Regions from separate parts of the Arthrobacter phoenicis genome, predicted to be linked through region 1. Evidence: predicted binding sites of a transcription regulator. Region 1 holds the regulator's gene; the other holds the start of a gene.
What was found. Region 1 encodes LexA, which represses DNA repair genes until DNA is damaged. Its sites were predicted from a motif close to TCGAACANNTGTTCGA; they were not measured.
Positions count from the first base shown of each region.

Region 2: ABC337_RS16240 (DUF6504 family protein) is a predicted target of LexA. The motif match lies at 1,937-1,952, and genes of this name have one in related genera.

Region 1 is NZ_JBDFMK010000001.1:371,221-374,421, reverse strand. Features, by position in the region: gene ABC337_RS01705 (ATP-dependent DNA helicase) at 1-1,285, shown strand, start outside; gene lexA (transcriptional repressor LexA) at 1,415-2,164, opposite strand; gene ABC337_RS01695 (LysM peptidoglycan-binding domain-containing protein) at 2,780-3,085, shown strand.
Region 2 is NZ_JBDFMK010000001.1:3,418,334-3,421,534, reverse strand. Features, by position in the region: gene ABC337_RS16245 (DNA polymerase III subunit alpha) at 1-1,496, opposite strand, end outside; gene ABC337_RS16240 (DUF6504 family protein) at 1,493-1,822, opposite strand; gene ABC337_RS16235 (hypothetical protein) at 2,034-2,420, shown strand; gene ABC337_RS16230 (chorismate mutase) at 2,421-2,747, opposite strand; gene ABC337_RS16225 (VOC family protein) at 2,762-3,184, shown strand; gene ABC337_RS16220 (SOS response-associated peptidase) at 3,198-3,201, opposite strand, start outside.

The DNA.
Region 1 (3,201 bases):
CGTCGTCGTGGACGAGGCGCACGAACTCCAGGACCGGGTCACCGGGGCCGTCTCCGGCCAGCTCTCCGTGGCCATGGTCCACGCCGCCGCCTCGGGCGCCCGCAAGCACACCGGCATCACCGTGGACGCGCTGAACAACGCCGCCGCGAACCTTGAGCTCGCCGTTGCGGGGGTGCCCGGCGGACTGATGCCCAATGGCCTGAACAGCGAACAGCTCGACTGCGTGGACCAGCTCCGGGACGCCTGCCGTGCGGCGCTCTCCGACTCCAAGGGAGACGGCTCCACCACGGCCGACGGCGGCCGGCAGCTGGCGCGCTCCCGGCTGATGGTGATCCTGGAGCTCTGCGAACGCCTGCTCGCGGCCCGCGAGAACCGCGAGGTGGTGTGGTTCTCGCGGCAGAGCACCTTCGACCCGCAGCAGGGCTACTCGCAGCCGGATGATTCGGCGCCCGTGCTGATCAACATCGCCCCGCTCAGCGTGGCCGGGCGGCTGCGGGAGGGCCTGTTCGCGGACCACACCGTGGTGCTGACCTCGGCCACCCTCGCCATCGGCTCGGCCTTCGAACCGGCCGCGGGGGGCCTGGGCCTGGTGGGCCCCGGCGCCCCGAGCTGGACCGGCGTCGACGTCGGGTCGCCGTTCGAATACCCCAAACAGGGCATCCTCTACGTCGCCAAGCACCTGCCCAAACCGGGCCGGGGGACCGCGCCCGAGGCCCTGGACGAGCTCGAGAAGCTGATCCGCGCCTCCGGCGGCGGCGCGCTCTGCCTCTTCTCCTCCCGGCGCGCCGCGGAGGAGGCCGCCGACGCGCTCCGGCCGCGGCTGGGCCTGAGCATCCTCTGCCAGGGCGAATCCACCATGACCGCGCTGGTCAAGCAGTTCGCGGACGAACCGGACACCTGCCTCTTCGGCACCATGTCCCTGTGGCAGGGCGTTGACGTGCCCGGCAACTCCTGCCGGCTGGTGGTGATCGACCGGATCCCGTTCCCGCGGCCGGACGATCCGCTGATGACGGCCCGCTCCCGGGCCGTGGCGCAGGCCGGGGGCAATGGCTTCATGAGCGTCTCGGCCACGCACGCGGCGATCCGGCTGGCGCAGGGCGCGGGCCGGCTGATCCGTTCGACGTCGGACCGCGGCGTGGTGGCGGTGCTGGACTCACGGCTGTCCACCGAGCGTTACGGCGGCTTCCTCCGGGCCGCGCTGCCGCCGTTCTGGGCCACCACGGACCCGGCGGTGGCCGTGGCGTCGCTGGAGCGGCTCGCGAAAGAGGCCGCGCAGGGGTCGTAGGCCCCCGGGGCAGGGACGTTTTGGCGGGGGTTGGCGGCGCTCACGCCTCGGCGTTCGGCCGGGGCGTGGGGCCTCAGGTCCGGGCGTTCAGCGCGTTCAGCCGGTCCCTGGCCGGCGGCGTTGCCCGCGCTACAGGGAGCGGAGGACCGAGACGACCTTGCCCATGATGACGGCGTGGTCGCCCAGGATCGGTTCGTACTGGGTGTTCTGCGGCAGCAGCCAGGTGTGGCCGTCGCGCTGCCGGAACGTCTTGACTGTGGCTTCGTCATCGAGGAGGGCGGCCACGATGTCGCCATTGACGGCGTCGTTCTGCCGGCGAACCACCACCCAGTCCCCGTCGCAGATCGCGGCGTCGATCATGGAATCGCCCGCGACCTTGAGCATGAACAGCTCACCGTGGCCCACGAGCTGGCGCGGCAGGGGGAGGACGTCCTCCACCACCTGGTCGGCCAGGATCGGGCCACCGGCGGCGATCCGGCCCACAAACGGGACCATCGCCGTGTCCGTGGCGCTGGCCAGTTCCGACACCGCGAGTCCGCCGACGGCCTTCAGCCCGCGGGGCTGTTCGACGCCGGAAATCGGGGTGGACCCCTCGTCCAGGGTCAGCGGCATCAGGACTTCCATGGCGCGGGGACGCTTGGGGTCCCGGCGCAGGTAGCCCAGCTTCTCCAGCTGGGAGAGCTGGTGGGTCACACTGGAGAGGCTGGCCAGCCCCACCGTGTCCCCGATCTCGCGCATTGACGGCGGATAGCCGTTGTCCGTCACGGACCGCTGGATGGTTTCGAGGATCTTCTTCTGACGGACGGTGAGGCTCTTGGGCGCCCGGGCAGGCTGGGCGCCGCGCCGGGTTGCCCTCCCGCCGGTGGCTTGTGCTGCCATGGTCGCCGTGCCTTCCGTTCGTGGTGCGGATCCGTGGCCAGCGGACCGAGTGAAGCGGCCCGATTGCTGCGAATCCTAAAAATGTCAGTGCCTGCCGTTTGACTGCTCTTGATCACCGCTGGCGGGTGTTCGACAGGTTTCAGACTGCAGGTGCGGAGTGCGGGTCCCTCGAGGGACCGGTTCCGTGCTTCAAAAATAGGTCAGCCGTCGGTGTTTTTCAAACATTTGTTCTAGCGAGTCTCGACAGAGTTCGTTCATAGGTGCTAAAAAGAGAACAGCAAGATTCGAAGATGTGTTCGAAGATTGCGAGTGGAGAACCACGGCCGGTTTCGGCTTTGTGTTCGAAGCGAATGATGGTTCAGCCGGTTGGCGGCAGGTACGAGGAGTACGCCGGGCGGCAACGACAAGTCCAGGAGGGCTCAGTTCATGTCAGCAAGAAGCGCTTTCGCCGGTTCGCAGTTTTCCGACGCCGGAAGGCCGGCACTGTATCTCGTGCCGGATACTGCCACGGCCTTCTCCGGGGCGGTGGCTCCGTTCGCTGCCCCGGCCGACGCTTACGCGACCGCCGGGAGCGCGTCAGCTGTACGCCGGGCCCACTCTTCGGCCCAGGCTCCCTTGCGGCTGACCCGGCGGGGACGCTTCGTCTTCTTCGGACTGCCCCTGATCCTGCTCGCGGCCCTGCTGCTGTCCCTGGCCGGCTTCCTGACCGCCCCGGCGAAGGCCGCCGACTCCCCGGCATCGCTGGCGACCACCCCGACGGTCACCGTGACCGTGCAGCCTGGGGAGTCCCTGTGGACCATCGCCGGCACCGTCGACCCGAAACGGGATCCGCGGGACGTGGTCGCCGAGATCGTGCAGCTGAACAACCTCGACGCCGCACCGGTCCTGCCCGGCCAGCAGCTCTTCGTTCCGACCCCCTGAGCTGAATCCCCCGGGACGGAGCGTCCGCCGACCTCGCGATGGCCATTCGCCGGCCGCGGGATGGGCCATCGTTGGTCACGGTTTCGGGCCAGACAGTCCTCTCACTTAAACTGGGG
Region 2 (3,201 bases), 3.0 Mb from region 1:
CGGGCGGAGAACCGCCACAGCTGCTTGGCGATCTCGTCGATGTCGCCGCCCTCCATGCCAAGGGCCAGCCCGGCGTCGCGCACGGCGCCCCGGGCGCGGTACCCGTTCTGCATGCTCATCAGGGTCACCCGCTCGGCGCCGAACCGGTCGAAGATCTTCCGGTAGACGTTGTGCCGTTCGGCGCTTTCGACGTCGATGTCGATGTCCGGCAGCGTGGCCCGGTCCCGGGAGAGGAACCGTTCGAAGATCAGGTCGTGCTGCAGCGGGTTCACCTGGCTGACGCCGATGAGGTAGTTGACCAGGCTGGAGGCCCCGGAGCCGCGGGCCGCGGCGCGCACGCCCATGTCCGTGATCATCCGGGACACCTCGGCCACGGTGAGGAAGTAGGAGGCGAACCCCAGGCTGTCGATGATCCTCAGCTCGTGCTCCAGCCTGGCCCGCAGCTCCCCGGCGCGGTTGCCGGAGAGGCCCGGGAACCGGCGGGTGATGCCGGCCTCGCAGCGGGCCGCCAGCTCGGCCAGCGGGTCCCCCTCGATCCCGATCACGGCCGCCTCCGGAACCACCGGCTGCTTCCAGCCCATGTCTGCGGTCGGGTCCATCCGGCAGCGGTCCGCGAGCGCCTCGGTATGGGCCAGCAGGCTCTTGAGGTCGGCCGCGCCGAATCCCGCGGCGTGGATGATTTCCTTGCCCAGCTCCAGCATCTGCGCGGCGCTTTTGAGCCAGGCCTGTCCGTTGGGTTGGAGCAGGGGCTCTCCGGCCAGTTCGGGCAGCGATTTCAGGGTCCGGGCGGAGTCCAGCACGTCCGCCGTGGCGGCACCGTCCTCGGCGACATAGCGCACGGCGTTGCTGAGCACTGCGGGAACGCCGTGTTCGGCGGCCAGCTTGAGCATCCGTACGGCGTGGGCGGTACTGAGGTGCTCCCCCGGGGCGCTCAGCTGGGAGACCACCTCGGCGGTGACTGTTCCCGCCGGCATGGCATCGAGCCATTGCTTGAACAGGGTGCGCGGCCGCAGGTAACGCCGCCCGCCCATGGAGCGGCCGACGTCGGAGTCCGGTCCGAGCAGGACCGTCAGCACCGGTTCGAGCGTCTGCGGGTCCAGCGCCCGTGACGCCAGCTCGGCCCGGGTCACGGCGGCGGGGACCGTACCGCCGGCCCGGCCCGTTGTGCGGGCGTGGGCGTCGGAGATCAGCCGGCACAGGGCGCGGTACCCGGCCCCGGCGTTTCCCCCGTGGGCCAAGACGACGACGCGGCCGCCCACCTGGGTGCGGAGGTCGCCGTCGTCGGCAAAGACCGCCAGGTCCACCCCCACGATGGGATCAAGCCCCGCGGCCATGCAGGCCTTGAGGTGCTTGATGCTGCCGTAGAGGCCGTCCCGGTCGGTGCAGGCGAGCGCCGTCGCCCCGTCGGCTGCGGCCGCCGCGGCCAGTTCCTCCGGCCAGGACACGCCATAGTGGGCGCTGAAGGCGGTGGAGACGTGCAGGTGGGTGAAGCTCATGCCGACGCGGGCCTCCGCTGCCCGGCCAGGGCGTCGTGGAGCCTCAGCAGACGCCAGCGCCCGCTGCGCAGGTGGCGGCTGAGGTCGAGGGTGAGGCTTTGGTCCGGGGCCGAGGCGTCCCGGACCTCGAGCCGCCAGATCTCCGAGTCCACCAGGCCGGGGCCGCTGCCCAGCGGTGCGCGCTGCTCTTCGGCCCACCACTCACGCCGTTCGAACCAGCGCACCGGCTCGGCGCACAGCTCATAGCTGCGTCCCGCCCAGACAAGGGACTCGGGCCGGCCTTCCGGGGTGCAGGCCACCTCCACGGATTCGCTGAACATCCCCATGATGCCTCCCGGGCGCAGTGTTGTTGACGAACGGGCTGGACGGCCGCCGGGCAGGTGCGCCGGAAGGTGCAGGTGCCACGGGCGGGAGGCCAGACGGGTTTCCTCGTGAATTATTCGAACATATCTTCGAATAGAACAAGTCTACGACGGGGCCGGGACAAAACCTAGATCAGGGGTGGACGGAGCCAACGTCCGGGGGCAGGATTGGCCTATGAGCTCGCACAACGCACTCCTGAAGCACGTCAGCATCGCCGCCAAGGATTCAACGTTGGTGGCGACCTTCGATATAGACGGCAATATTCCGGCCTCGGGCGCCTACGTGGTGGGGCTTGTCGCGGCGACGCCGGATCATTCACATCAACGGCGGCTGGAGATCGAATTCCTCAATGGCGAGGCCGTGTCCTTCTTCTGCTTCAGCCATGACGGCACGGAGGAGAACTTCGACATCAAGGGCGTTCAGCATTCCGGGAACACCATCACGGGTAACTTCCCGCTTAGCACGGTACTGGGCCTGCCCAAGGGGCACCTGATGACGGCCTACAGCGACTGTGACGGGCGGGACTACCAGGCCAACGTCCCGGTGGAGGAATCCCTGTAGCTAGCTGCCGGCCTTGTAGACCTCGAGCTCCAGGCGGATGAAGGCATCGATCATGGCCTTGTAGGTCTCTCCGACGATGTCCGTGTCGATGTCGTTGCGTTCGGCCGTTGCCTTCACGTGTTCCAGAACGCGCTCTACCCTGCCCGGGGCGCGGACTTCGGCACTGTCGGCCTTGAGCGTCCCGGCAATCCGGATCAATCGCTCCCGGCGTCCGATCAGCGCGACGATCTGCTCGTCAACCTCGTCCACGGCCACCCGCACGGCGGCGAGCTGGTCCTTATCGGCCTGGGCTGCTTTATCCTCTGCGTGATTTGTCGACATCTGCATGACAGTATCGAACGATGCAACCACGAGTCGACTTCATCTCCCTTGGCGTCCGCAGCGTGGAAGCCTCCCGCCGGTTCTATGTGACGGGCCTGGGCTGGCCCGTCCACCGCGAAGTCCCCGGTGAAGTGCTCTTCCTGCAGATCAACCAAGGGCTCATCCTCTCGCTCTGGGAAGCGGGCCAGATGCGGGCCGAAGCCGGGACGGACTCCCCCGCCGGCATCCCTCCGATCACCCTGAGCCACAACGTGCACAGCGCCGACGCGGTCGACAGGGTGCTGGGCGAGGCGGCGGCAGCCGGGGCCACGATCGTCGCGGCTGCCAAAACCCAGCCATGGGGCGGCTACACCGGCTACTTCGCGGACCCGGACGGCTTCCGCTGGGAGGTCGCGTTCAACCCGACCTGGACTGTCGACGCGGCCGGCCGGGTCACGGTCTAACCCCGCAACAGGCCTAG